2 regions of the Burkholderia sp. AW49-1 genome follow, and region 2 is predicted to be linked to the other one. Evidence: predicted binding sites of a transcription regulator. Region 2 holds the regulator's gene; the other holds the start of a gene.

Region 1 (15,028 bases), on a different contig from region 2:
CGACAACCTGCCGCTGCTGTTCGCGATCGGCGTGGCGGTCGGTTTCGCGAAGGACAACAACGGCGTGGCGGCACTCGCGGGCGCGATCGGTTACCTGATCGAAACCGCGATCATGAAGGATATCGATCCCAAGCTGAACATGGGCGTGCTGTCCGGGATCATCGCGGGCGTGGTCGCGGGCTTGCTGTACAACCGCTACAAGGACATCAAGCTGCCGGACTACCTCGCGTTCTTCGGCGGCAAGCGGTTCGTGCCGATCATCACGGGGCTGGTGTGCGTGGTACTCGGCATCGCGTTCGGGTACGTGTGGCAGCCGATCCAGCATGCGATCGACGCGGCCGGCCAGTGGCTGACGACGGCAGGCGCGATCGGTGCGTTCGTGTTCGGCTTCCTGAACCGCCTGTTGCTCGTCACTGGCCTGCACCACATCATCAACTCGCTCGCGTGGTTCGTGTTCGGCAACTTCACGCCGCCGGCCGGCGGCGAGCTCGTGCACGGCGACCTGCACCGCTTCTTCGCGGGCGATCCGACCGCGGGCACCTTCATGGCCGGCTTCTTCCCGATCATGATGTTCGGCCTGCCGGCCGCGTGTCTCGCGATGCTGCATGAAGCGCCGAAGGAGCGCCGCGCGATGGTCGGCGGCCTGCTGTTCTCGATGGCGCTCACGTCGTTCCTGACCGGGGTGACCGAGCCGATCGAATTCAGCTTCATGTTCCTCGCACCGGTGCTGTACGTGATCCACGCGGTGCTCACGGGGCTGTCGCTCGCGATCTGCCAGATCCTCGGCGTGAAGCTCGGCTTCACGTTCTCGGCCGGCGCGATCGACTACGTGCTGAACTACGGGCTGTCGACGAAGGGCTGGATCGCGGTGCCGCTCGGTATCGCATACGGCGTCGCGTATTACGGACTGTTCCGCTTCTTCATCCGCAAGTTCAACATGGCGACGCCGGGCCGCGAGCCGGCCTCGGGCGATGCGGCGGCCGATTCGTACGCATCGGGCGGCTTCGTCGCGCCGGCGGCCGGCGCCGCCGCGGCAGCACCGCGTGCGCAGCGCTATATCGCCGCGCTCGGTGGTGCCGGCAACCTGACGGTCGTCGACGCATGCACGACGCGCCTGCGCCTGACCGTCGTCGATCCGGAGAAGGTGTCGGAGCCGGAACTGAAGTCGATCGGCGCGCGCGGCGTGCTCAAGCGCGGCGGCAACAGCGTGCAGGTGATCATCGGGCCCGAGGCCGACATCATTGCCGACGAGATGCGCTCGGCGATCGGCAGCGGCGCGACCGGCGCCGCCGTGACGGCCACGGCCGCTGCGGCTCAACCGGTCACGGGCGCGGCAGCCGGTCCGCTCGATCCCGATCCGCTGCGCTGGCTCGCGGTGTTCGGCGGGGCGACCAACGTCGCTTCGCTCGACGCGATCGCGACCACGCGCTTGCGCGTCGTCGTGCGTGACGCATCCGCGGTCGATCGCGATCGACTCGGCGCGCTCGATGTCGCATGGGTGTCGCCGGACACGTTCCACATCGTCTGCGGCAACGCGGCGGCACGCTACGCGGAACAGCTCGGCGCGCGCCTGACGTCGACGGGCGGCGGGGCGGCACCGCAACCGGCCTGATCCGGCACGATGCGATGAGGTGGGCCCGATCCGTGTGGCGGGTTCGGGCCGCCGGTCGGTAAAACGAAAACGGCTTGCGATACGTCGCAAGCCGTTTTGCTTTGGCAGGGCGTGGGCGCGATGCAATCGTCCGCATCGCGCACCGCTTGCGCGGATCTGCAACTGCTCAATCGTTCACGGGTTCGTCAGCGTGAAGGTCGGCTTCCGGTAGCCGATGCCGGCCCGGTCGAGCTTCGGCAATTCGCGTTGCGTGAGCAGCGTCGCGAAGCCAGCCCAGTCGCGCTGCAGCGCGGCCAGGTCGACGTGATGCGTGTCGCCGCGCTTGAAGCGCACGCCGGCCGCATACGGCAGCTCCCAGTCGGCCCGGTGCCACGCGCGTTCGGCGAGCGCGAGCAGCCGCGGATAGGCCATGTATTCGAGGAACGTGTCGTTGCGCATCACCTCGCCCCACGCCTGCCCCTGCATGCCTTCGATGCGCGGCGCGGGGCCGGTGCCCGTCACCTCGAACGCGTTGCCGTCACGATCGCCCATCACTTCGGCGTTCTGCGGCAGGTTCTCGGGCGCGAACGAGAACACCTTGTACTCGTCCGTCGCGTGCGAGCCCCAGTAATAGCCGCGCTCGCGCGGGTTGAGCGTGTACGGGAAGTCGAAGTACAGGTAGTCGGGCAGCGCGAGCACCGTCTGGTAACCCTTGCCGCTCAGGTCGCGTGCGCTGTCCGACGCGCCCCAGAAGATCGTGTCCCACAGCGACACCATCACGTGGCGCGTGCTGAAGTCCTGCGGCCCGTTCGCATGCTTGATGCCGTCCTGCCACGCGGCCATCGTGTCGATCCCGTTCGCGTCGACCGCCGCGCTCACCTGTTTCGCGAAACGCGTCGGCAGCTCGTCGATCGACTTGATCTCGCCGCGCTGGAGCAGTGCCGTGCACGCGGGCGAACGCGCCCACGGCTTGTCCTGCGCGGCGACATCGATGCGTCCCTTGTTCGGGTCGGTGCCGTTCAGCGGCTGGAAGCCCCCGCCGAGGAAGATGTTCTTCGCCTCGTCGCCGCCGTAGTGCCAGGTGTGCAGCGGCGCCTGCGCGTCCGCATGCATCGCCGCGATCTCGCGGATCACCTTCGACGCGAAATTGAGCGCGCCCGGCACGCACGGATTCAGGTCGCTGCGCCGGTCGTAGAACTGCACCGTCGTCAGGTTCGTCGTGTCCTGCGGATCGAGCAGCCGGTACGCGTTCGCTTCCTGCTCGCGGCCGGCCGCGTGCAGCCGCCGGTAGCGCGCCTCCATCGTCACGACGGCTGCGCGCGCATGCGCGGGCATGTCGATCTCGGGGATGATCCTCACGAAGCGTGCAGCCGCGTAGCGTACGAGCGCCACGTAGTCGTCGCGCGTCAGGTAGCCGCCGCCCGAGCGGTTGTCGGGGCCCGAGCCGAGTTGCGGCAGCAGGCAACGCGTCTCGCTCGGGTCGTGACAGCGGCGTGAGCCGATGTCGGTCAGCTCCGGCAGACCGGGAATCTCGATGCGCCAGCCTTCGTCGTCGGACAGATGCAGGTGCAGGCGGTTGAGCTTGTACGCGCTCATCTGGTCGATCAGGCGGCGCAGCGTCGCCGGGTGCTTGAAGTTGCGCGCGAGGTCGACGTGCATCCCGCGATGCGTGAAGCGCGGCGCATCCTCGACGAGCATCGCCGGGATCGGGCCGCCGCCGGCGGGCGCGAGCGAGTAGAGCGTCTGCACGCCGTAGTAGAGGCCCGCGCGATCGTAGCCTTCGATCAGCACGCCGCGCGGCCCGATCGCGAGCCGGTAGCCGCCCGGTACCGCAATGTCGGCCGGCAGCCGGCGCGGTGCGACTGCTCCGCGGACCGGCACGCGCGCGCCGTCGAGCCCGAGTGTCGTCGCACGTTCGCGCAGCGCAGCGATCTGCACGTCCGGCAGGTCCGGCAGCGCGAGCTCGACGCCGCGCAGGTCGAGCGTGCCGGGCAGTGGCTGTTCGCGCTTCACGCTCGGCAGTGCGCGGCTCGCGTCGGGGCGTGCCGCCACGGGCGGCGCGTTGCCGGTCGAATTGTTCTGCGCGTCGGCCGGTAGCGATTCGACATAGCGGAGCTCGTCGTCGGTGTCGTTGTAGCGGAGCACGGCGGGCGGTGCGCCGTCGACGACGACATACGGGCGCGGAATCACGTCGCTGTAGCGCAGCAGCCAGTATTCGGCGACGAACGGCAGTTCGATGCGTTCGCCGGGCGCGAGCCGCACCGAGCCCGGCTGCGGCGTCAGCTCGTACAGGTCGCCGGTGAGCCGCCGCAGCGCGAAGCCCGGACGATCGATCCGCAGCAGCCGGCGGATGCTGTGCAGGTACAGCTTCCAGCCACCGTCGGCGATCGTCTGGTGGCCGCGGTTCTGCAGGATCAGGCGGCCGGTCGCGCAGGCCGCGCCGTCGGCGCCGAGATCGGCGCACGGCACGCCGGCCGCGGCCGCGTGGTTGTTGTCGACGGCGACGCGCAGCGCGAGGCCGTTCGACAGAAGCATCGCGAGACTGGCCGCTTGCGCGGCCGGTTGTGCGATGCCGGTCGCCGCGACAGCGGCGGTCGGCGTCGGCTGCGCGCCGATGGCGACAGGCGGCAGCGCCGCGATCAACAGGGCGGCAACGAAGGATGGCAAGGTGTGCTTCATTCGAACTCCTGAGAAAAAAGTGGGCGTGGCGGCGTCGTTGGGGGCGACGTCGCCGCGATCGGGTCTTTCAATGGAGCTGCGGGAAATGCCCGCGCACGGGGCGATGCGGCCGCACCGCGCGCATTCGGCACGCGGGGGCGTGCGTTACGGAACGGGAGGCGGACAAGCGTGCCGATCGGATCGGTGGGGTGGCGGATGCGTGCTCATCGGCGGCGCACGACAATCGCCGCGGCAACGATGCGACCGCGGCGGAATGGGTTAGACCGGCGGCCGCGCACGATCGCAACGGCGGCCGCTGCCGCATACGCATGGCAACTCGGCGCGCGGGCGCGCGCCAGACACGGGATTCGCATGTCTCCCCCACCAGATGGATTCGGCCTGTCGGCGGCCGTGTCCAAAGATCTTATGAAACCTTTGATTGGTATTCAAGTGGTATCAATCTGGCGCTAAATTGGCATCGAGGAATCGCGGGTGCGCCGATGGCACGGACGAAAAAAAACCTCGCGTGACGCGAGGTTCGTTCCGGACGGGAGGGGCGGTGCAAGCCGCCCCGCGCGCGATCAGTCGCGGCGTGCGCGCACCGGCGCTTCCTGCGGCTTCTGCCGCGCTTCGAGCCACATCGCGTTGACGATGCCGAACGACAGCGCGACGCCGATACCGAGAATCCAGCTGAAATACCACATGATCCGACTCCTTGCGAAACGGTGGGCGAGGGCGCGTGGGCGCCCCGGCCAGGTTCAATACATCGAGTGCTTGTTCTCTTCGAGCGACTGATGCGTGACCTTGCCGCGCATCACGCGATACACCCAGCTCGTGTAGAGCAGGATGATCGGCAGGAACACGATCACCGCGAACAGCATCACCTGCAGCGTCATGTGGCTCGACGTCGAATCCCACACGGTCAGGCTGCTGCGCGGGTCGAGCGACGACGGCATGATGAACGGGAACATCGAGAAGCCTGCAGTCAGGATCACGCCGGTGATCATCAGGCCGGTGCAGAAGAACGCCGTCTTTTCCTGCTTCGAGCCGGCGAGCAGCAGCGCGAGCAGGCCACCCGCGATCCCGACGACGGGGGCCGCGATCATCCACGGATACTCGCCGTAATTCGCGAGCCACAGGCCCGAGCCGGCGGCGACGTCCTTGAGCAGCGGGTTCGCGACCGTGTCGGTCGGCGCGGCGTGCGTGATGTGGAAGCCGCCGATGGTCGACGCGATCAGCACGCCGGCCAGCACGAACAGCACGACCGCGAGGAGCGCCGACACGCGCAGCGCGATCGACGCGCGGCGTGCGATCACGCCGTCGGTCTTCATCTTGATGAACGCGGCGCCGTGCGCGACGAGCATCGTGAGGCTGACGAGCCCGCAGAGCAGCGCGAACGGGTTCAGCAGCGCCCAGAAGCCGCCGTAGTAGGTCACGCGCAGGTCGCTGTCGAATTTGAACGGCACGCCCTGCAGCAGGTTGCCGAACGCGACGCCGAACACCAGCGCCGGCACGAAGCCGCCGACGAACAGGCCCCAGTCCCAGCCGGCGCGCCAGCGCGGGTCGGGCCGCTTGCTGCGATAGTCGAAGCCGACCGGCCGGAAGAATAGCGCGAACAGCACGAGCAGCATCGCGAAGTAGAAGCCGGAGAACGACGCGGCATAGACGAGCGGCCAGGCGGCGAACATCGCGCCGCCGGCCGTGATCAGCCACACCTGGTTGCCTTCCCACGTCGCGCCGACCGTGTTGACGATGATGCGGCGTTCCTCGTCGGTCTTGCCGAGGAACGGCAGCAGCGCGGTCGCGCCCATGTCGAAGCCGTCGGTGACGGCGAAGCCGATCAGCAGCACGCCGACGAGCAGCCACCAGATCAGCTTGAGAGTTGCATAGTCCATAGCGATTCCTTGTTCGGTTTCAGGTGCGCGCTCAGGCCGACGCGTGCTCGCCGGCGGCCGCCAGCTCGTGGTGATAGCGGCCGGTATGCAGCGAGGACGGGCCGAGACGCGCGTACTTGAACATCAGCTTGATCTCGATGACGAACAGTGCCGTGTAGAACGCGATGAAACCGGCGAGGCTCAGGTACAGGTCCGTCGACGTCAGGCTGGACGCGGACAGATGCGTCGGCAGGATGCCCGCGATCGTCCACGGCTGGCGGCCGAGCTCGGCGACGACCCAGCCGAATTCCGCGGCGAGCCACGGCAGCGGGATCGCCCACACCGCATAGCGCAGGAACCAGCGGCGGTTGTCCTGCAGCACCTGCCGGCGCGCGCAGAACCAGAACGCGGCGACGAAGGTCGCGAGGAACAGGAAGCCGAGGAACACCATGATCCGGAACGAGAAGAACACGGGCGCGACCGGCGGGATCGTCTTCTTCGCGGCGGCCTTGATCTGCTCCGGCGTCGCGTCGACCACGTTCGGCGTGAACTGCTTGAGCATCAGCCCGTAGCCGAGATACTGCTTGTGCTGATCGAACAGCGCGCGAGTCGCGTCGCTCGTGTCGCCTTCCTTGATCTTCTGCAATGCGCCGTACGCGACCATCCCGCTCTGGATGTGTTCCTCGCTGTGCTTTGCGAGTTCGCGCAGGCCGATCACCGGCTCGTCGATCGAGCGCGTCGCGATCAGGCCGAGCGCGTACGGGATCTTGATCGCATAGTCGGTGCGCTCTTCCTTCTGGTTCGGAATGCCGATCAGCGTGAACGATGCCGGCGCCGGCTGGGTTTCCCATTCCGATTCGATCGCGGCGAGCTTCATCTTCTGCACTTCGCCGGTCGTGTAGCCCGATTCGTCGCCGAGCACGATCACGCAGAGCGTCGACGCGAGACCGAAGCCCGCCGCGACCGCGAACGAGCGCAGCGCGAAGTCGGTGTCGCGCTTCTTCAGCAGGTACCACGACGAGATGCCCAGCACGAACATCGCGGCCGTCACGTAGCCGGCCGACACGGTGTGCACGAACTTCACCTGCGCGACCGGGTTGAACAGCACGTCGAACAGATTGGTCAGCTCCATGCGCATCGTCTGGTAGTTGAACTCGGCGCCGACCGGATTGTTCATCCAGCCGTTCGCGACCAGGATCCACAGCGCGGACAGGTTCGAGCCGAGCGCGACGAGGAACGTGACCATCAGGTGCTTGACCTTCGACAGGCGGTTCCAGCCGAAGAAGAACAGGCCGACGAACGTCGATTCGAGGAAGAATGCCATCAGGCCTTCGACCGCGAGCGGCACGCCGAAGATGTCGCCGACGTAGTGCGAGTAGTACGACCAGTTCGTGCCGAACTGGAATTCGAGCGTGATGCCGGTCGTCACGCCCATCGCGAAGTTGATCCCGAACAACTTGCCCCAGAACTGGGTCATGTCCTTGTAGACCTGTTTGCCGGTCATCACGTAGACGGCTTCCATGATGACGAGCAGCCAGGACAGGCCGAGCGTCAGCGGCACGAACAGGAAGTGGTAGAGCGCCGTGATGCCGAACTGCAGACGCGACAGATCGACGACTTCGCTACTTATCATGGTGGTCTCCCTCGGTAGATGCAGGCGCCGGCACCGAGAGCAGCTTCTCGGCGACGACGGCAGGCGGCAGCGACATGTGCTTGGCCTGCGGATGATTGAAGAATGCGTATTTGAGCGACATCAGGAGGATCAGCTTGACGATCACCACCAGCGTGATGTCGCGCATGAGGGTCGGCCCGCGCGCCCACGCGGCGATGCGTGCGCGCCAGCCGAGCGTGCCGGCGGCCTGCGGGGGAGGCGGCGCAGGCTCTTTATTGATCGAGATCAAGGCGATTATCCTGAATCGATTTACGTGGGTTTGGGGCGACTCTACGTCGGATTTATGACGGCAGTTAAGCTGTTTTAATCCTTTTAAGCCGACATGCCAATTTTAAAATGCCGGCTTTCCGATGCCGAGTGTTGCGCTGCGGCAGACCGTCGCGAAGCACGTGTCGAAACTTGAGGCAGATCAAGGTTATGCGGAAGGGGCCGGAATTTGCCCGATACCCGATCAATAAGGTCGATTAATACGGGGTGATCGAGGCAAAACCATAGACGAAAAAAAACCGCTGCCGGGCGGGCAGCGGTTTTGGGTGAAGCGCTCTAAATCGCGGAGTTACGCGTATTCGGCGAGTGCCGTGCGCATCTTCTTCATGGCGCTCGCTTCGATCTGGCGGATGCGTTCCGCCGATACGCCGAATTCGGCCGCGAGATCGTGCAGCGTCGAGCCGCCCGAGCCGTCGTCGTCGACGTTCAGCCAGCGCGCCTCGATGATCCGGCGGCTGCGTGCGTCGAGTGCCTCGAGCGCCTGCGCGATGCCGTCCGTCTGCAGCATGTCGCGCTGACGCGCAGCGAGCACGGCGGTCGGCTCGTTGTGCGAATCGGCCAGGTAGGCGATCGGTGCGTATGACTCCTCGCCGTCTTCCACTTGGCCCTCGAGCGCGACGTCGCCGCCCGACAGACGCGTTTCCATCTCGGTCACGTCTTCGCGCTTGACGTTGAGCTCCTGCGCGAGGCCGTCGATTTCCTCGGGCGTCATCGCCTGCATGCTCTTCTTGTGGCTGCGCAGGTTGAAGAACAGCTTGCGCTGCGCCTTCGTCGTCGCGACCTTCACCATCCGCCAGTTGCGCAGGATGTACTCGTGGATCTCGGCCTTGATCCAGTGGATCGCATACGACACCAGGCGCACGTTTTGCGCCGGGTCGAAACGTTTCACAGCCTTCATCAGGCCGATGTTGCCTTCCTGGATCAGGTCGCCGTGCGGCAGGCCGTAGCCGAGGTAGTTGCGCGCGATCGACACGACGAGCCGCAGGTGCGACAGCACGAGGCGGCGTGCCGAGTCGAGGTTGTTGTCTTCGCGGAATTCGGTCGCGTACTGGCGTTCCTCTTCGGCGGTCAGGAGCGGGATCCGGTTGACGGCCTGGATGTACGCGTCGATGTTGCCGAGCTGGCCCGACAACATCGATTGAGTCGCGAGCGCCAGCGAGCCTGCCGATTCGGCCTTGGCCGGCGTCGGGCTCAGGGTGTTCGGAAGGGTCAGGGCGTGGCTCACTAAAAAAACTCCTTTGGAATCAGGGACAAACCCCTGGTCTCGGATGAGATTCCGGGGCCCATCTTAGCACTCCCGTAATCCGAGTGCTAATTCCTTAGAGGGGGTGCGGGCATCCAAGTTCCCGGTTATCTATCGAACTTGTCGAATCGATAGTCTAATCTGCGACCGGACCGGCCCTGGGAAGTTCCGTAAGTTGTTGTTTCTGATAGTAATCAGTAGACGGTTTCGATTTTTGTAGTTTTGGAAGCAAACAATTTCGCTTCGTGATGCCGATTCGGAAAGTCCTTTACCATACCATTCAGTTCGCTCGGGCCCGGCCTCTGCGGCAAGGCTCCATTCAACCCACAAAGTTGGAGTGTCTGATGAACAATAAGAAGAATTGCCGGCCCCGTAGTCGGCTTGCGCTGCATGCGCTGCTGGCGGTGTCGCTGCTGGGCGGATCGGGCGCCGCATTCGCGGATCGATGGGGAGTCCAGGCGGGCGGCGGGTTTTCGGATCGCCACGGGATCGACAAGGCCGATCTCGGCGTCGTGTGGGATCCAGGCTGGAACTGGTGGGAAATCGGCGGCTGGCACTTCGCGTTCGTGATGGAAGGCCACGCCGGCTACTGGCACACGGGCGGCAATGTTCATGGCAGCATCGGCGAATTCGGCGCGACGCCGATGTTCCGCTTCATCAAGAGCGCGGGGCAGGTGCGTCCGTTCATCGAGGCCGGCGCCGGCATCCGCTTCCTGACGTCCCCGACGATCTCCAACAAACTGTCGCTGGCGACGTCGTTCCAGTTCGTGGACGTCGTCGGCGTCGGCGCGCAGTTCGGAGAACGGCAACAGTATCAGCTCGGCTACCGTTTTCAACATGTGTCTAACGCGGGTATCAAAGAGCCGAATCCTGGTATAAATTTCCACCAGTTCTACGTGCAGTACAACTTCTGATCCGCACGCCCGCGCATGGCGGGCGCGTTGCCGAGGAGTCAGGCGATGGCGAAGGTGGTCGATGCGATTCGCGCGCTCGAGCGCGATCGGTTCCGGGCGATGGTCGACGGGGACGGCGAGGCGCTCGAGGCGCAATTGTCGGACAAGGTGTTCTTCGTGCACACCAACGGCAAACGCGAAACCAAGCAGCAGTTCATCGACGCCATCGTCGCCGGCCGCCGCCGCTATCGTCAGATCGAAATCCAGTCGCAGGACCTGCTGCCCGTCGGCGACGCAACCTGCGTCGTCACCGGGCGCGCACTGATCGAGATGGAAACGAACAACGGCGGGCTGGTGTTTCCGATCGCCTATACCGCCGTCCATACCCATGAGCAGGGGCAGTGGCGCCTGCTGGCGTGGCAGGCGACGCGGTGCGCGACCGAGACATGAGCGCGCGTGGCGCTCCTTTTCGTGTCCCGACCGAAGCGGCCTTCTGGGCCGCTTTTCATTGCCCGTGCGGCGCGGATCGCGCGACGCACGGGCGGTCACGCACCGCTCGCTGACGTTCGAACCCTGAAACGAAAACCTGCCGGTCAGGCCGCCGCACGGCGGTCGGCGCACTGCCAGGCCGAGCGGTTGATCGCGCTGACGACCGCATCGAGCGCGGCGCTCGCCGCATCGGCGTGCACGCCGACGCCATGCCGCAGCGGTGCATCGCCGACCCGGCAGCCGACCGATACCGCGATTCGTCCGTCCGTCGTGCGCGCGTGTTCGCACGAGGCGACGTCGATCGTCGCGCAGGCCGCCGTCGCGAAGGCTGCGGCCGTGCGTTGCACGACGTCTTCGGGCGTCGCGCCGGCCGGCGGCGCGCCCGCGATGTCGCGGTTCTGCCAGCGTGCGGCGTCGCCGTGGCGCGCGGCCGGGCCGTCGGTCTCGAAGAATTCGCGGGCGAACAGCGCACAGATCGCGTCGCCGGTCACTTCCTCGCCGGACGCGTCGGCGAGCGTCTGCACCGCGTGGCTGAACTCGATCTGCACGCGCCGCGTCGGCGTGAAGCCCATCCCGCGTTCGAGCAGGAACGTCGCGCCGCCCTTGCCGGACTGGCTGTTCACGCGAATGACCGCGTCATAGCTGCGACCGAGGTCGGCCGGGTCGATCGGCAGGTACGGCACTTCCCACACCGCGTCGGGGCGCTGCTGCGCGAAGCCCTTGCGGATCGCATCCTGGTGCGAGCCCGAGAACGCGGTGAAGACGAGGTCGCCCGCATAAGGATGGCGCGGATGCACCGGAATCTGGTTGCAGCGCTCGACCACGCGGCGCACCGCGTCGATGTCGGAGAAATCGAGGCCCGGATCGATGCCCTGCGTATAGAGGTTCAGCGCGAGCGTGACGAGATCGACGTTGCCGGTGCGCTCGCCGTTGCCGAACAGGCAGCCCTCGATGCGGTCGGCGCCCGCGAGCAGCGCGAGTTCCGCAGCCGCGACCGCGGTGCCGCGATCGTTGTGCGGATGCACGGACAGCACGATGCTGTCGCGATACGCGAGGTTGCGGTCCATCCACTCGATCTGGTCGGCGAACACGTTCGGGCTCGCGGCTTCGACGGTCGCCGGCAGGTTGACGATCATCTTGTGATCGCGGGTCGGCCGCCACGCCTGCGCGACCGCGTCGCACACTTCGCGCGCGAACGTCAGCTCGGTCATGCTGAAGGTTTCCGGCGAGTACTGGTAGGTCCAGTGCGTGTCCGGGCGGGCTGCCGCGTGTTCCTTGATGAGCCGCGTGCCCTCGACCGCGAGCGCCTTCACGTCGTCCTTCGACATCCCGAACACGATGCGCCGGAACGACGGGCAGATCGCGTTGTACAGGTGCACGATCGCGCGCGGCACGCCTTCGAGTGCATCGAAGGTGCGCGCGATCAGGTCTTCGCGCGACTGCACGAGCACTTCGATCGTCACGTCGTCCGGAATGCGCTTGTCGTCGATCAGCTTGCGGACGAAATCGAAGTCGGTTTGCGACGCCGACGGAAAACCGACTTCGATCTCCTTGAAACCGATCGCGACCAGCATGTCGAAGAATTCCAGCTTCTGTTCGATGCTCATCGGCTCGATCAGCGACTGGTTGCCGTCGCGCAGGTCGGTGCTCATCCAGACCGGCGCACGCTCGATGGTGCGGGTCGGCCAGCGGCGGCCATTGATGCGGACGGGTTCGAACGGACGGTACTTGTCTTGCGGGTTGCGCTTCATCTTCTGGACCTCGGGTCTCGAGTCGCGAGCGAAGACGGGCGGCATGGGCGACGGGTGGCGCTGCCTCGCACCGTGGCGCGGCAAACGCGCTGCGGATGCGGATGATCTTCGCGAATCGACCGACGGATAGACGGACGAATGCTGACGACTTCGGGTTGTAAAAACTGCGAGAAGGGTGCTGCGAGGAACTGCAGGGAGGGACCGTGCGGACAGCACACGGCGCTAAGACAGCCTTAGGCTAGTCGTAGCGATAGCGACCGCGCTAGGCGGCCGGAGGTAATTCGGAGGGTGTTCGGAAAGGAACGCATGGCGACAACTCTATGCCAGGATGCGTGCGCGTGTCAAATGGTCGGTTGATAGGCGATAGGCCGGCGCGACCGCGTGCCGGCCCCGGATGCCGGTCACGGTGCGAGCCGGGCGATACGTACGATCGTCTCGACCTGCCGCGCAAGCGTGTCGGGTACCGGAATTTCGCCGCGCAGCACGGCGTCCGTCCACGCGGCCGTGGTTGCCGCGTCGCGCGATTCGGGCAGTGCGACGGGCGGCGCATCGCTCGACGAGCGCTCGGGCTCGATCAGCGTGTCGCACACGCCGTCGTGCAGCCAGTCGACCTGCACCTGGCGCCGCGTGTCGGCCACCGCTTCGCCTTCGGTGCCGCGCGCAAGCAGCGCGCCGCCGAGTGCGGCGTCCGGATGATCGCGGAACAGTTGCGCAAGGCTGTCGCGGTACGGCGGATGCGTGTAGTTGACGAGCCGCAGCCCGGCCGGTGCAAACGGCTGCAGGATCTTCACGAGCGTGTGCGTCGAGTTGCGCACGCCGAGCACGCCGCGCAGCGACAGCAGACGCGCGATGCGCGGCGCCAGCGCGCCGATGGGCGCGAACGCGACGCGGCGCTCCGCGAGCGTGTCTTCGATCGCATCGTGCGATGCCGACGGTGGGATCGACAGTGCAGAGAAGATCTCCGCGCTCGTCACGCGGCCCGGATCACGCTCGACACCGTGCACGAGCACCGGCACGCCTTCGCGCGCGAGCAGCAGCGCGAGCAGCGGCACCAGGTTCGGCTGCTTGCGCGCGCCGTTGTAGCTCGGGATCGACACCGGGCGGAACGCGGCATCCTGCACGTGCACGGGTTCGAACGACGCCTGCGCGGCGGCGAGCATCGCGGCCAGTTCGTCGGCGCTTTCACCCTTCAGACGATAGGCGATCAGGATCGCGCCGAGTTCGACGTCCGACACGCGCGCGTCGAGCATCGCGCGATAAAGCTCGAACGTGTCTTCGGCGGACAGCGCGCGTGCGCCGTGCGGGCCGCGGCCGATTTCCTTGATGAAGCGGGCGCAAGGGAACGGCGAGGTTGCGGGGTCGAGGGAAGCGGTCATCGGGGCGTGGGGCGGGCGGCCGGCATCGGGCCGCGCGGTGAGCGGTAAGGAATGCCCCGAGTATCGCACGGGCACGGCTGCGCGCGCCGACGCGGCGCGGCGCGCTAAACTCGGGTTCCCGGCGGTGCCGCGTGCGCCGTGGACGCCGTCGCCGGCCGAATACGAATTCCAGAGAGACATCCCATGAAGCTCTACAGCTATTTCCGCAGTTCCGCGTCGTACCGCGTGCGGATCGCCCTGAACCTGAAGCAGCTGCCGTACGACACGGTTCCCGTGCACATGCTGCGCGATGGCGGCGAGCAATTGAAGGACGCCTACCGCGCGGTGAATCCGGATGCGGTCGTGCCGACGCTGATCGACGGCGATGCCACGCTGCAGCAGTCGCTCGCGATCATCGAATATCTCGAGGAAACGCATCCCGAACCGGCGCTGTTGCCGAAGCAGCCGGTCGACCGCGCGTATGTGCGAGCGATCGCGCTGCAGGTCGCGTGCGAGATCCATCCGCTGAACAACCTGCGCGTGCTCAAGTACCTGAAGCACACGCTGAAGGTGTCCGAGGAAGCGAAAAACGATTGGTACCGGCACTGGATCGAGGCGGGTTTCGCATCGCTCGAGGCGCGCCTCGCGAACGATCCGCGCACCGGCAAGCTGTGCTTCGGCGACACGCCGACGCTCGCCGATATCTGCATCGTGCCGCAGGTGTTCAACGCGAACCGTTTCTCGATCGACACGACGCGCTTTCCGACGATCCAGCGGATCGCCGATCATGCGTCGACGCTCGACGCGTTCAAGGCCGCCGAACCCGGCGTGCAGCCCGACGCCGAATGACGCCGTGGGGCCGCCAGCCGTCCGCTGTCGGCTTCCGGACGCGCATGAAAAAGGGCGCCCGAAGGCGCCCCGTGCGGTGCCGGCCGGCGGCGTTCAGCCGAGCAGCGCGTCCGCGAATTCCACCGCGCTGAACGGCTGCAGGTCCTCCACCTTCTCGCCGACGCCGATGAAGTAGACGGGCACCGGGCGCTGCCGCGCGATCGCGGCGAGAATGCCACCCTTCGCGGTGCCGTCGAGCTTCGTGACGATCAGGCCCGTGAGGCCGAGCGCATCGTCGAATGCCTTCACCTGCGTGAGCGCGTTCTGGCCCGTGTTCGCGTCGATCACGAGCAGCACCTCGTGCGGCGCGCCATCGTGTGCCTTCGAGATCACGCGCTTCACCTTCT
Region 2 (15,028 bases):
AATCGCCGACGACGACCGCATGCAGCCCGTCGCGCAGATCCTGCGCCACCGCCGCATCGAGCTCGTCGAGCCGTGCCGGATCCGTGCACACGCGTTCGCGCACGAAACCGGAATACAAACGACTCGACCGCGCGGACGCGGTCGAGTCGCAATCGTCCAAGAGCGCGAACGACGCGCTCTCGTTGCCTTCAGTCATGCCGTTACTCGAAGAAGCTCTTCACCCGGTCGAACCAGCTCTTGCTCTGCGGGCTGTGACGTGCACCGCCCTCAGCCAGCGACTTCTCGAACTGCTTGAGCAGGTCGCGCTGCTGGTCGGTCAGCTTCACGGGCGTCTCGACCTGCACGTGTACGTACAGATCGCCCGCGATGCTCGAACGCAGACCCTTGATCCCCTTGCCGCGCAGGCGGAACGTCTTGCCCGACTGCGTGCCTTCCGGCACCGGGAACGTCGCACGGCCGGCCAGCGTCGGCACCTCGATCTCGCCGCCGAGCGCGGCGGTCGTGAACGGAATCGGCATCTGGCAGTGGAGATCGTCGCCGTCGCGCTCGAACACCGAGTGCGGCTTGATGTGGATCTCGACGTACAGGTCGCCCGGCGGCCCGCCGTTGATGCCCGGCTCGCCGTTGCCGGCCGAGCGGATCCGCATCCCGTCGTCGATGCCGGCCGGGATCTTCACTTCGAGCGTCTTGGTTTCCTTCACCTTGCCCGACCCGTGGCAGTGCGCGCACGGTTCGGGAATGTAGGTGCCGGTGCCGTGACACTTCGGGCAGGTCTGCTGGATGCTGAAGAAGCCCTGCGACATGCGCACCGTGCCCTGGCCGTGGCAAGTCGGGCAGGTTTCCGGCTTCGTGCCGGGCTTCGCGCCCGAACCGTGACAGACTTCGCACGACACCCAGCTCGGCACGCGGATCTGCGTGTCGTAGCCGTGCGCGGCCTGCTCGAGCGTGATTTCCATGCTGTAGCGCAGGTCGGCACCGCGATACACCTGCGGACCGCCACGGCCGCCACGCGCGGCACCGCCCGCGGCCTGACCGAAGATGTCGCCGAAGATGTCGCCGAACGCATCCGCGAAGCCGCCGAAACCCTGTCCGCCCGCACCGCCCATGTTCGGATCGACGCCCGCGTGGCCGTACTGGTCGTACGCCGCGCGCTTCTGGTCGTCCGACAGCATTTCATAGGCTTCCTTCGCTTCCTTGAAATGCTCTTCCGCATCCTTGCTGTCCGGATTGCGGTCAGGGTGATACTTCATCGCAAGCTTGCGATACGCCTTCTTGATTTCGTCGTCGCTCGCATTCTTCGCGACGCCCAGAACCTCGTAGTAATCCCGTTTCGCCATATCGATTCGCTGTGCCGACGCGCGTCACGCACGCGGCGGCTCCTTTCGCCCGCAGTAAAGTCTCTCGACTCGTCTGGCGCTGCGCCGTCCGCGGACGGCTCGCGCAGCACCCGCCAAAAAACAAATGTGCCCGGAGGGCCGCGAAGCCCGCCAGGCGTGGAGTCGATCCGGCCATCCGGAAGGAAAGACAGACCGCTGTTCAGCCGCGCCGCGCGCGTGTCGCGCGCGGCGTGCGGTGCCATGGCAACCCGGCTTAGTCCTTCTTCACTTCCTTGAACTCGGCGTCGACGACGTCGTCCGCAGCCTGCTGCGCACCGCCCGCGTGGGCCGCGCCTTCTGCTGCACCCGCCGCGCCGGCCGCACCGGCCTGCTGCGCCTGCATGTCGGCGTACATCTTTTCGCCGAGCTTCTGCGAAGCCTGACCGAGTTCCTCGACCTTCGCGTCGATCCCCGCCTTGTCGGCCGACGTATCCTTCAGCACGTCCTCGAGCGACTTCAGCGCCGCTTCGATCTTTTCCTTCTCGCCCGCGTCCAGCTTGTCGCCGTACTCGGTGAGCGCCTTCTTCGTGCTGTGGACCAGCGCGTCGCCCTGGTTGCGCGAATCGGCCAGCTCGCGCAGCTTGTGGTCTTCCGCTGCGTTCGCTTCCGCGTCCTTGATCATCTGGTCGATTTCAGCGTCGGACAAGCCCGAGTTCGCCTTGATCGTGATCTTGTTTTCCTTGCCGGTCGCCTTGTCCTTCGCGCCGACGTGCAGGATGCCGTTCGCGTCGATGTCGAAGGTCACTTCGATCTGCGGCACGCCGCGCGGCGACGGCGGGATGCCTTCGAGGTTGAACTCGCCGAGCAGCTTGTTGCCTGCCGCCATCTCGCGTTCGCCCTGGAACACCTTGATCGTCACGGCCGACTGGTTGTCGTCCGCCGTCGAATACACCTGTGCGTGCTTCGTCGGGATCGTCGTGTTCTTGTTGATCATCTTCGTCATCACGCCGCCGAGCGTCTCGATGCCGAGCGACAGCGGGGTCACGTCGAGCAGCAGGACGTCCTTGCGGTCGCCCGACAGGACCTGGCCCTGGATCGCCGCGCCGACTGCGACGGCTTCGTCCGGGTTCACGTCACGGCGCGGATCCTTGCCAAAGAACTCCTTCACCTTCTCCTGCACCTTCGGCATGCGGGTCTGGCCGCCGACCAGGATCACGTCGTCGATGTCCGACACCTTGACACCGGCGTCCTTGATCGCGATGCGGCACGGTTCGATCGTGCGCTCGACCAGATCCTCGACCAGCGCTTCCAGCTTCGCGCGGGTGATCTTCAGGTTCAAGTGCTTCGGACCCGATGCGTCGGCCGTGATGTACGGCAGGTTGATTTCGGTCTGCTGGCTCGACGACAACTCGATCTTCGCCTTTTCAGCGGCTTCCTTCAGGCGCTGCAGCGCGAGCACGTCCTTCGACAGGTCGACGCCCTGCTCCTTCTTGAACTCGCCGATGATGTAATCGATGATGCGCTGGTCGAAGTCTTCGCCACCGAGGAACGTGTCGCCGTTGGTCGACAGCACTTCGAACTGCATTTCGCCGTCGACGTCCGCGATCTCGATGATCGACACGTCGAACGTGCCGCCGCCGAGGTCATACACGGCGATCTTGCGGTCACCCTTCTCGGCCTTGTCGAGGCCGAACGCGAGCGCGGCCGCGGTCGGCTCGTTGATGATCCGCTTGACTTCGAGGCCCGCGATGCGGCCGGCGTCCTTGGTTGCCTGACGCTGGCTGTCGTTGAAGTACGCCGGCACCGTGATCACGGCTTCCGTGACCGGCTCGCCGAGGTAGTCTTCGGCCGTCTTCTTCATCTTGCGCAGCACTTCCGCCGAAACCTGCGGCGGCGCCAGCTTCTCGCCGTGCGCTTCGACCCATGCGTCGCCGTTGTCGGCCTTGATGATCGCGTACGGCATCAGGCCGATGTCCTTCTGGACTTCCTTCTCTTCGAAGCGGCGGCCGATCAGGCGCTTCACCGCGAACAGCGTGTTCTTCGGGTTGGTCACGGACTGACGCTTGGCCGGGGCGCCGACGAGCACTTCGTTATCGTCCATGTAGGCGATGATCGACGGCGTCGTGCGCGTGCCTTCCGAGTTCTCGATGACCTTGACCTGGTTGCCTTCCATGATGGCGACGCACGAGTTCGTGGTGCCGAGGTCAATACCGATGATCTTTCCCATTTTTCCTAATCTCCAGAAATGCCTGTTTGCTGCGCGAAACCCCGCTTTTTTGGGCAGTTTCGCGCGCCAGAATTCAACTCTGTTCCCGAAATGCGTCCGGCCGATCCGTTTTCAAGACCCGCCAGGCGATGCGGATATTAAATTTTTTCAATCGCCGCCGGTAGCCGGATCGTGCGGACCGTCGTCGCGGTCCGACGGCGCCCCTGCCGCCGCGGCGATCTTCGCGCGCGCCGCCGACACCGCCGCCTGGAACTGCGCAAGGCCATGCCAACCGGTCGCGCGGCCGAGCCGCTTGCCGCGGTGGAAAAAGAACCACGTCGGCACGCCGTGCAGGCCGAAGCGGCGCCCCAGCTCATGATGTTCGTACACGTTGCAATGGAACCACTTCAGGTCCAGCGCGCGGATCGCGTCCGGCTGGGCGAGCATCGCCTTCTTCGCGATCTCGCAGTTGAAGCAGTCGACGCCCCAGAAGAACACCACGGCGAGCGCGTCGCCGACGCCGGCGATCCCGGCGTCGAACGTGTCGGCCGCCAGCGCCTGCATGTCGAACGCTTCGAACGCGGCCGGATCGACGCCGGTGGGGGCCATCGCGGCCGCCTTACTTCGGCTGGGCGACCGTGACGAGCGCCGGGCGCAGCACGCGGTCCGCGATCGTGTAGCCTTTTTGGAGGACGGTCACGACGGTATTCGGCTCCTGATCGGCCGGCACCATCGAAATCGCCTGGTGCTGGTGCGGATCGAACTTCTCGCCGACCGGGTTGATCGCGACGACGCGGCCCTTCTCGAGCGCGCTCGTCAGCTGGCGCAGCGTCAACTCGACACCTTCGCGCACCTTCGTGATGTCGCCGGACGTGTCGCTGACGGCGGCCTCGAGGCTGTCCAGCACGGGCAGCAGGTGCTCAGCGAAGCCCTCGATCGCAAACTTGTGCGCCTTCGAGACGTCTTCCTGCGCACGGCGGCGGACGTTCTCGGTCTCGGCCTTCGCCCGGAGGAAGCTCTCCTGCAGCTCGGCGACCTTGGCTTGAGCCTCCGCGAGCGCCGCGTCGGCTGCTTCGGCGGCGGGAGCAGCGCCTTGCGCCGCCTGCTTCTCGCTGCCGATGTCTTCGGCCGATTGGGTAGCCGGGTTCTCTTGCGTGTTTTCCATGTCGCTGAAAGTCGATTAGAGGTTGAAGCCAAATCGGCAACCGCCGGACCGTATGCCGGCGGCACCGCACATTGTTGGTGCAAATAAGGGCGAAAACTGCGATTTCAAGAGGGTTATTCGCCGGCATTCGCCAATACCGCGAAACAACCGCGCTGCGCGTCGCCCGATTGCGCGCATTTGTCGCCAGATTGGACGAAACGGCCTGTAACAACGCTTACCAGGCAAGTACTAGCTCGCCACAGGGGGCTGCACTACACTCCACTCAAGCGTCGAGAAAGCGCGTTTACCCTAGCTTACCGTCGCCTGACATCCACCTGGCGCTGCATTCACCGTCCCATCGAGGCGAGTACCGTGAAACTGACCTTTGCCATATCGGTGGTCGCGCTGGTACTGATTGCCGGCACCACCACCATCTGCCTGTCCGGGGCCGTGACCGACCGCACGACCGAATACGGAAGCGCGCGGGCGACGTTCGATCAGATGTTCAGCTCCCACCAGAAAATCTGTCGATGATGCGCCGGTCGCGCTTGGTCGGCCGGCCGTGCAGTTCCGCCGCCGGCTCGCGATACGTGCGGCGCCGCTCCAGTTCGGCGAGCCGCGCGACGCGCCCCGCTTCCGTTTCCTCGTAAAGCGTTTGCGCGATGCTCGCGGGCCCGCGCACGTCGCAAATACCCAGCACGGCAATGTGCCAGACGACACCGTCGATCGCAATCTCGACCTCGTCGCCGACGCGCACGTCCTTCGCCGGCTTGACCGCCGCGCCACCGATCTTCACGTGGCCCTTGTCGACCGCGTCGGACGCGAGCGAGCGCGTCTTGAAGAAGCGCGCTGCCCACAGCCATTTGTCGATGCGCAGCTTCGCGCTGGGTTCCGTCGAAATCTTGTAATTCATCGCGTTCAACTCACCGTTTCGGGCTGTGCGGCCTTCACCGGCCAGCCCTGCAGATTCTCGGCGACGATTTCGCCCACCGCGCCGATCCACGCGGGCGCGCCGTTCAGGCACGGAATCCGGTGGAAGGCCTGGCCGCCGCCCGCGATGAACTCGTCACGCACCTCCATCCCGATCTCCTCGATCGTCTCCAGACAATCGGCCGTAAAACCAGGACAGAACACGTCGGCCCGCCGCACGCCGGCCTCACCGAGTTCGCGCAGCGTCGGCGCCGTATACGGCTGCAGCCACTCCGCCTTGCCGAAGCGCGACTGGAACGTCACGCGGCACTCGAGTGTCGACAGCCCGAGCGCGGCCATCAGCAGCGCGCCCGTCTGCTGGCACTGGTCATGATAGGGGTCGCCCAGGTCGAGCGTGCGTTTCGGCACCCCGTGAAAGCTCAGCACGAGCTTGTCGCCGGCCGCGAAGTCGGGCCGGCCGTGCTGCGCCCAGTATTGGCGCACCTGCTCGGCAAGCGCGTGGATGTAGGCCGGGTGGTCGGCATATTGCCGCACCGTGCGCACTTCCGGCTGGTTACGCATCCGCGCGAGCGCGGCGAACGCGGCATCGAACGCGGTCGCGGTGGTGGACGCCGAATATTGCGGATACATGGGCATCAGGAGCACTCGCTCGACGCCCGCGCGCTTGAACTGCGCGAGTGCCTGCGCAATGCCCGGACTGCCGTAGCGCATCGCGTAGTCGACCGTCACCTGGTAGTCGTTCGATGCGAGCAGGTGGCGCACGCCTTCGGTCTGGCGCTCGGTGTACACGCGCAGCGGCGAGCCCTCGGGCATCCAGACGGCCGCGTATTTCTTCGCGGACGCGCGGCCGCGCAGCGGCAGGATCAGCGTGCGCAGCAGCACCTGCCAGACGACCTGCGGGATTTCGACGACGCGGGGATCCGACAGGAATTCGGCCAGATAGCGCCGCACCGCGCGTGGCGTCGGGGCGTCGGGCGTGCCGAGATTGATCAGCAGCACGCCGATGCGATGGGCGGCCGCAATGCTCGAAGGCGGCTCAAGATCGAAACGCATGGGCAGGAACGTGCTCGGGGCACGCAGTCGAACGGCCTTCAATTATAGCGGGCCGCCTCGCTCCGGTCGGCTGGCCGTTCGGCCGACTGGCGACGCACGGAGCGTCGCGGCACGATGGCGGAACGGTAACAGCTCGGGTTACTGCTGGCTCAGCGTGAGCGACAGCAGCCGCGCGGTGATGTCGACGATCGGGATCACGCGGTTGTACGCCATGCGGGTCGGGCCGATCACGCCGAGCGTGCCGACGATCTGGCCGTTCACCTCGTAGGGCGCGGTCACGACGCTCATTTCCTCGATCGGCACCAGCGTCGATTCGCCGCCGATGAAGATCTGCACGCCCTGGGCGTGGCTCGACACGTCGAGCAATTGCAGGAGGCCCGTTTTTTGATCGAACACGTCGAACAGCTTGCGCAGCCGCGCCATGTCGGACGACAGATCCGCCACTTCGAGCAGGTTGCGCTCGCCGGAAATGAGCACGGTGTCCTCGGTGTCGGGCACCTCGGTGCTGGCCGTCACGGCCGCATGCATCAGCGTGGTCATGTCGCCGCGCAGCTGGTCGATCTCGTCACGCAGGCGGCGGCGCACCTCGTCGAACGACAGCCCGGCGAAATGCGCATTGATGTAGTTGGACGCCTCGGTGAGCTGCGACGGCGAATAGTCGCGCGGCGTCGCGAGCATCCGGTTCTGCACGTCGCCCTCGGGCGTGACGATGATCAGCAGGATGCGCTTGTCCGACAGCCGCATGAACTCGATCTGCTTGAACACGTGGCTGCGGCGCGGCGTCAGCACGACACCCGCGAACTGCGACAGGTTGGACAGCACGCTCGCCGCGGCGGCCACCACCCGCTGCTGCGGTTCGCCGGCCTGCAGCGTGTTCTGCACCTGGCGCGCGACGGCCTCGGCATCGATCGGCGCCTCGACCGTCAGCATCGTGTCGACGAACAGGCGATAGCCGCGCGGCGTCGGCACGCGGCCGGCCGACGTGTGCGGGCTCGACACGAGGCCGAGCTCCTCCAGGTCGGACATCACGTTGCGGATCGTTGCCGGGCTCAGCTCGAGCCCCGAGTAACGGGACAACGTGCGCGAGCCGACCGGCTGACCGTCGGCGATATACCGTTCGATCAGGGTTTTCAGGAGGGTTCGTGCGCGAGGATCTAGCATGGTGGAAAATTTTAGCGCAACCGCGCGAGCACGGCGAGTGGCCGCGGCCACTGTCGCGCGGGCTGACCGATCCGGCCCCGTCTTCACACAGCCGGTTCTTTTCGTCAACGAGCTATGGTGTAATGCCGGCATGAAAACCGGTAATCAGTTCAATACTGTCGCGCTCGTGGGCCGGAGCAACACGCCCGGCATCGCCGAGCCGCTCGCCACGCTGGCTGGCTGCATCGCGAAGCTCGGCTTCGAGGTCGTGTTCGAAGCCGAAACCGCGCGCGAGATCGGCATCTCCGGATATCCGGCGCTCACCCCGGCGGAAATCGGCGCGCGCGCGGACGTGGCAGTCGTGCTCGGCGGCGACGGCACGATGCTCGGCATCGGCCGCCAGCTCGCGCCGTACAAGACACCGCTGATCGGGATCAACCACGGGCGGCTCGGCTTCATCACGGACATCGCGGCGGCCGACATGCAGGCGCGCGTCCCGGTGATCCTGTCGGGCAAGTTCGAGCGCGAAGAGCGCTCGCTGCTCGAGGCCCGGATCGTGCGCGACGGCGAACCGATCTACCATGCACTCGCGTTCAACGACGTCGTCGTGAACCGCAGCGGCTTTTCCGGGATGGTAGAGCTGCGCGCGTCGGTCGACGGCCGGTACATGTACAACCAGCGTTCGGACGGCCTGATCGTCGCCACGCCGACCGGCTCGACCGCGTACGCGCTGTCGTCGGCCGGGCCGATCCTGCACCCGCAACTCCAGGGCATCGTGCTCGTGCCGATCGCGCCGCATGCGCTGTCGAACCGGCCGATCGTGCTGCCCGACGATTCGAAGATCGCGATCCAGATCGTCGGCGGCCGCGACGTCAACGTGAACTTCGACATGCAGTCGTTTACCGCGCTGGAGCTGAACGACACGATCGAGGTGCGCCGCTCGAAGCACACGGTGCCGTTCCTGCATCCGGTCGGCTACAGCTATTACGCGACGCTGCGCAAGAAGCTGCACTGGAACGAACACGCATCGAACGAAGACGACAAGGCGTCCTGACGCACCCGAGCCCGACACCATGCTTCGCCACCTCTCGATTCGCGACTTCGTCATCGTCGCCGCGCTCGATCTCGAATTCGACAGCGGCTTCACCGTCTTTTCCGGCGAAACCGGCGCCGGCAAATCGATCCTGATCGACGCCCTCGCCCTCGCGCTCGGCGAACGCGCCGACGCGAGCGTCGTGCGCGCCGGCTGCGGCCGCGCCGACATCACCGCCGAATTCACGCCGCACGACCGCGTCGCGCGCTGGCTCGACGAACACGCGTTCGACGCCGAGGACACCGTGATGCTGCGCCGCGTGATCGACGCGAACGGCCGCTCGCGCGCGTTCATCAACGGCACCAGCGCGACGCTCGCGCAGCTGCGCGAGCTCGGCGAGATGCTGGTCGACATCCACGGCCAGCACGCGCACCAGTTGCTGATGCGTCCCGATGCGCAGCGCGAGCTGTTCGACACGCACGCGGGGCTCGTCGCCGATGCCGCGAACGTCGCACGCGCGTGGCGCGTCTGGCGCGACGCGACGCAGGCGATCGACGCCGCGAAGGCGCACGAGCGCGAACTGCAGCTCGAACGCGAGAAGCTCGCATGGCAGCTCGCCGAGCTCGACAAGCTCGCACCGCAACCGGGCGAATGGGACGAAGTCGGCAGCGAGCACAAGCGCCTGTCGCATTCGGCGAACCTGATCGCCGGCGTGCAGGGTGCGCTCAACGCGTTGTCCGAGGCCGACGACGCGATGCTCCCGCAGCTCGGCGCGATCGTGTCGAAGCTGCGCAGCCTGGCCGACTACGACACGGGGCTCGGCGACGCGCTCGCATCGCTCGAACCTGCCGAGATCCAGCTGCAGGAAGCCGTCTATTCGCTGTCGCACTACGCGCAGCGCCTCGATCTCGACCCGGCCCGGCTCGCGCAGGTCGAAACGCGCCTGGACGCGCTGCACTCGACCGCCCGCAAGTTCCGGCTACCGCCCGACACGCTGCACGAGGAACATGCGGCACGCCGCGCGCAGCTCGCCGCGCTTGACGCAGCCGCCGATCTCGGCGCGCTCGAAGCCGCGCAGGCCAAGGCATGGGAAGCCTATCTCACCGACGCGAAACACCTGTCGAAGGCGCGCGCGCAGGCAGCGAAGGCGCTCGGCACGGCCGTCACGGCCGGCATGCAGGAACTGTCGATGGCGGGCGGCAGCTTCGAAGTCGCGCTCGTGCCGCTCGCCGACGGCGGCCCGCACGGGCTCGAGCAGGTCGAATTCCGGGTCGCGGGACACCCCGGCGTGCCGCTGCGGCCGCTCGCGAAAGTCGCGTCGGGCGGCGAACTCGCACGGATCAGCCTTGCGCTCGCTGTGATCGCGAGCGCCGCCAGCCCGACACCGACGCTGATTTTCGACGAAGTCGACACGGGCATCGGCGGCGGCGTCGCCGAGGTGGTCGGCCGCCTGCTGCATCAGCTCGGGCGTGACCGCCAGGTACTGTGCGTGACGCACCTGCCGCAGGTCGCCGCGCGCGGCGACCATCACTTCCAGGTCGCGAAGGGTGCCGACGACCGCGGCGGCACCGTCTCGTCGGTCGTCCCGCTCGACAAGGCGAGCCGGGTCGAGGAAGTCGCCCGCATGCTCGGTGGGCTCGAGATCACCGCGACGACGCGCAAGCACGCTAAGGAAATGCTGGCGGCTTGACGCGGGCACCCGCCCCCGAACGCGAAAAGACCGGCGCATGCGCCGGTCTTGTTTCATCGGCAGCAGCGGCGGCCCGATCACGCCCGCCCTGCCCGGTGATTCGAACGCTCGATTCGAACGCCCGACTCAAACACCCGTTTCGACCGCGCCGAACACCCGCTCCCACAACGCCGTCACGGCCGCCCGCTCGTCGGCCACCAGCGCCGGATCAACCCGCGCCTTTTCCATCCCGTCGAGCCGCAGCTTGTGCTGCAGCTTCCGGTACTTGCGGTACGCGGCGCCGACACGTTCGGCTTCGTCCTCGCCCATCAGCCCGAACCGGGCGACTTCGCGCAGCAGTGCGATATTGCCGGTGTTGCGGATCAGCTCGGCATCGCTCGACGCATGCAGCAGCACCCAGTACTGGACGATGAACTCGATATCGACCATCCCGCCGCGATCGTGCTTCAGGTCGAACAGCTCGGTCTGGTTCGGGTGGCCGGCGAACACCTTGCCGCGCATGTCGACGATCTCCTTCGCGAGCACCGCCCCGTCACGCGGCGTCGTCAGCACCTGCCGGCGGATCGTCTCGAAGTCCGCGCCGATCTGCGCGTCGCCCGCGCTATAGCGGGCACGCGTCAGCGCCTGATGCTCCCACACCCACGCGGTGTTCGCGGCGTCGCCCTCGCGCAACTGGTAGCGGCGGAACGCGTCGAGATCGGTCACGAGCAGTCCGGCCTCGCCGTTCGGCCGCAGCCGCAGGTCGATGTCGAACAGCGCGCCCGCGCCGGTCGCGGTCGTGAGCCACGTGATCAGCCGGCGCGTAAACGTCGTGTAGACGTCCGCCGAGCGCTCGTCGGGGTCGTCGTACAGGAAGATCAGGTCGAGATCCGATGCGTAGCCGAGCTCCTTGCCGCCGAGCTTGCCGTACGCGATCACCGCGAACTTCGGCACGTCGCGGTGGCGCTTCGCGAGTTGCGACCAGACCACCTCGATCGTCACGTCGAGCACCGCGTCGGCGAGTTCCGACAGACGATCGCTCACGTGCTCGACCGACAGCTGGCCCGCCAGATCGATCAGCAGGATGCGGAACACCTCCGCGTGCTGCGCATGCCGCAGCAGGTCCATCTGCTGCTCGGGGCCGTCGGCGGCTGCCAGGCGCGCACGCAATGCGTCCTTGAACGCGGGCCAGTCGAACGGGCTCGCGATCGCTTCGTCGTCGAGCAGTTCGTCGAGCAGTTGTGGGTGGCGGATCAGGTAGCCGCCGCCCCAGCGCGTCGCGCCGAGCACCGACAGCACGCGATCGAGCGCGGCCGGATACTCGGTCAGCAGCGCGAGATAGACGCCGCGCCGGCTGACCGTCTCGAGCAGGTCGAACAGCCGCACGATGGTGTCGTCGCGGCGCGCGGCGTCGATCCGCGGCGCGGCCTCGAGCGCGCGTTGCGCGACGCTGTCGAAGCGTTGCCGGCTCTTTTCCGGCAGGCCCGCGTAGCGCGACGACTGCCAGATCGCGCGCAGCCGCGCGAGCACGGTCGCCGGATCGCTGAAGCCGAGGCCGTCGAGGCGCGCGCGCAGCGCGTCGTCTTCGCCGTCGTCGGCGAGCGCCCCGCTCCAGATCCACGACACGGTGGTGTCCTCGCCCGCCGCGCAGGGGCCTCCGTTCGCCTTGTCGGCAAAGATCTGGTCGAACTGCGCCTCGACGAAGGTGCGGTGGCCGTCGAGCACCGTCATCAGCGCCGCGTAATCGGCAAAGCCGAGCGACGCGGCCAGCACCGCGCGCTCGCCTGGATCGACAGGCATCGCGTGCGTCTGAGCGTCGTCACGGTACTGCAGCCGATGCTCGAGCGTGCGCAGGAAGTTGTAGGCTTCGGTCAGGCGCTCGCGCACGTCCTCGCCGATCAGCCCGCGCGCCTGCGCATGGCGCAGCACCGCGAGCGTCGGCCGCACGCGGAATTCCGCATCCTGGCCGCCGCGGATCAGCTGGAACACCTGCGCGCTGAATTCGATCTCGCGGATCCCGCCGCGCCCGAGCTTGATGTCGTCGGCCTTGTCGGGCCGCATCGACGCGCGGCGCGCGGCTTCCTGGCGAATCTGCTGGTGCAGCGAACGGATCGCGCCGATCACGCCGAAGTCGAGATAGCGGCGGTACACGAACGGCTTGACGATCGATTCGAGCTGCGACTCGAGCCGCCGCGCCGCGTCGCTGTCGCCTTCCGACACGAGCCGCCCCTTGATCCACGCGTAGCGCTCCCATTCGCGCCCCTGCACGTAGAAATATTCCTCGAGCATCCCGAGGCTGCACACGAGCGGCCCCGAATCGCCGTTCGGGCGCAGCCGCATGTCGACGCGAAACACGTAGCCGTCGGCCGTGACTTCGGACAGCACGCCGATCAGGCGCCGGCCGAGCCGCGTGAAATATTCCTGGGTGGACAGCGGCGAGCGCGTGCCGCCGGCCGTCTCGCCGTCGTCCTCGTAGACGAAGATCAGGTCGATGTCGGACGACACGTTCAGCTCGCGGCCGCCGAGCTTGCCCATCCCGACCACGCCCAGCACGACGCGCTGGCCGTCGGCGCCGCGCGGCTCGCCGTACATCGCCTCGAGTTCGACCGACAGCAGCGCGAGCGAGCGCTGCACGGCCACCTCGGCGAGATCGGTCATCGCGGACGTCACCTCGGCGACGTCCGCGACGCCGCGCAGGTCGCGCTCCGCGACCGCGCCGAACACCTCGACACGCAACTGCCGCAGCGCGCGCTTCAGTTGCTCGTCGCCCGGCGCGGCCGCGCCGGCCGGCGATGCGAGCAGTTCGGTCAGGCGCGCGTCGAGCTGCGCGCGAGCGAGCGGCGCGGCGGCCCACGCGGCGATCTGGTCGGACAGCGCGGGACGCGCGGCCACCGCGCGGGCGATATAGCGGGAGTAGGACGGGCTGATCAGGGCGGAAGCGTCGGTCATCGAAAAGCGGGCCTGGCGGTAAGGCCCGCCGCCGCGGGAGAACGCTTGCGCGCCCCGCCGCCGACAGGCCCCGTGGACTCGGCGCAGTGTCGCGACGCGGATGCGCCGCCGCGAAAACCGCGCGCCGGAAAGCCCGTGCCACGCTGCCGCAACGGCCGCCGGCACGAACCCCTGTGATACATTTCAACGTCAGTCTGCAAAACTACCATATCGCCGCCCTTCCGCCGCATGTCCGACCGTCAGGAATCCGCCTTAGCTGAGCCCGAAGCGGGACCTCCGAAGCACGATCATCCAGTCCTGCGTCGCGTGTTCAGGGTGACGCTGGCGGTCGGGATCGGCACGTACTTCGTCGCGGCCGGCGCGTTCCTCGGGCTGCGCTACGTGGTATTGCCGCGCATCGACGAATTTCGCCCGCGCATCGAGCGCGCGGTGTCCGACAAGCTCCACGCGCAGCTTTCGATCGGCAAACTGTCCCCCCACTGGTCCGGCATGCAGCCGGGCGTCGAAGTCGCCAACCTCACCATTCGCGGCCGTGACGGCCAGATCGCGTTGTCGGTCCCGCACGCGACGGCCGCGCTGTCGTGGATGTCGCTGCTGCGGCTGTCGCCCGCGCTGTCGAGCCTGATCGTCGACCATCCGGACCTCGTCGTCGCGCGCGCGGCCGACGGCTCGCTGAGCATCGCGGGCGTCGGCGTCGCGACCACCCATGGCGGCAACGACACGTTCAGCACCTGGCTGCTGAAGCAGGAAGCGATCGTGCTGCGCAACGGCACGCTGCGCTGGCGCGACGCGCAGCACGACGCACCGGAGCTCGCGCTGTCCGGCATCCGCCTCGCGGTGCTCAACCACGGCCGCGAGCACAAGGCCGCGCTGCAGGCGCCCGCGAACGGCACCCTGCTGCTCGGGCCGCTCGATTTCCGCGCGCGCTTCCGGCACAAGCCGCTCGCACCGATCGGCAAGCCGACGAACTGGACCGGCGACGCGTATCTGTCGACCGGCCCCGTCGACTTGCAGACGCTCGGCCGCTATCTCGACATCCCGCTCACGATCCACGCGGGCCGGATCGACAACGCGATCTGGGCGGCCTTCGAGAACGGCCACCTGCGCTCCGCCGGCGGCGACCTGCAGGGCGCCGACGTCGTGTTACGCGTGCGGCCGACCCAGCCGCGCCTCGACGTGCCGACGGTCGGCTTCGGCTGGGACATGGCGCTCGACACCGGCCGCGACTACACGCTGCACCTGACGCGCTTCAACGCGGAGCTCGGCCAGCCGCCGCTGCCGGACGGCACGCCGCTCGCCCGCTCGCTCGCGCTGTCGACGCTGACCGCCCGCTACCGCGTGCCGGCCGCCGACCAGGGGCAGTTGCTGAGCGTCGTCGGCGACCGCGTCGATCTCGGCATCCTCAGCGAGTTCATCCGCGGGCTGCCGCTGCCGGCGCGGCTGCGCAACGAACTGATCAAGCTCGACCCGCGCGGGATGGTGTCGAACTATCACATCGAGGTCGAACGCGCGAAGCCGGCGCGGGCCGAGCTCGCCGACGAAGAGCGCCGCACCGGCGCCGCACCGATCGTCCGCTACCGCTTCCTCG

Evidence for each region. Region 2 encodes HrcA, which represses chaperone genes, less so after heat shock. Its sites were predicted from a motif close to TTAGCACTCNNNNNNNNNGAGTGCTAA; they were not measured.
Region 1: a site for HrcA is predicted at 9,351-9,377, ahead of rpoH (RNA polymerase sigma factor RpoH). Genes of this name have one in related genera too.

What each region holds. Positions count from the first base shown of each region.
Region 1 is NZ_JBSAXF010000010.1:176,327-191,354, forward strand. Features, by position in the region: gene nagE (N-acetylglucosamine-specific PTS transporter subunit IIBC) at 1-1,612, shown strand, start outside; gene ACV22W_RS17850 (family 20 glycosylhydrolase) at 1,787-4,270, opposite strand; gene cydX (cytochrome bd-I oxidase subunit CydX) at 4,831-4,953, opposite strand; gene cydB (cytochrome d ubiquinol oxidase subunit II) at 5,008-6,144, opposite strand; gene ACV22W_RS17865 (cytochrome ubiquinol oxidase subunit I) at 6,176-7,756, opposite strand; gene cydP (cytochrome oxidase putative small subunit CydP) at 7,746-8,024, opposite strand; gene rpoH (RNA polymerase sigma factor RpoH) at 8,352-9,287, opposite strand; gene ACV22W_RS17880 (acyloxyacyl hydrolase) at 9,650-10,219, shown strand; gene ACV22W_RS17885 (nuclear transport factor 2 family protein) at 10,265-10,648, shown strand; gene leuA (2-isopropylmalate synthase) at 10,792-12,438, opposite strand; gene ybiB (DNA-binding protein YbiB) at 12,840-13,814, opposite strand; gene maiA (maleylacetoacetate isomerase) at 13,998-14,642, shown strand; gene ftsY (signal recognition particle-docking protein FtsY) at 14,736-15,028, opposite strand, start outside.
Region 2 is NZ_JBSAXF010000011.1:1,819-16,846, forward strand. Features, by position in the region: gene ACV22W_RS18085 (chorismate-binding protein) at 1-196, opposite strand, end outside; gene dnaJ (molecular chaperone DnaJ) at 201-1,337, opposite strand; gene dnaK (molecular chaperone DnaK) at 1,591-3,543, opposite strand; gene ACV22W_RS18100 (thioredoxin family protein) at 3,691-4,131, opposite strand; gene grpE (nucleotide exchange factor GrpE) at 4,142-4,687, opposite strand; gene ACV22W_RS18110 (hypothetical protein) at 5,039-5,200, shown strand; gene ACV22W_RS18115 (RNA-binding S4 domain-containing protein) at 5,172-5,579, opposite strand; gene hemH (ferrochelatase) at 5,585-6,649, opposite strand; gene hrcA (heat-inducible transcriptional repressor HrcA) at 6,788-7,810, opposite strand; gene ACV22W_RS18130 (NAD kinase) at 7,941-8,843, shown strand; gene recN (DNA repair protein RecN) at 8,863-10,512, shown strand; gene glnE (bifunctional [glutamate--ammonia ligase]-adenylyl-L-tyrosine phosphorylase/[glutamate--ammonia-ligase] adenylyltransferase) at 10,639-13,440, opposite strand; gene ACV22W_RS18145 (YhdP family protein) at 13,669-15,028, shown strand, end outside.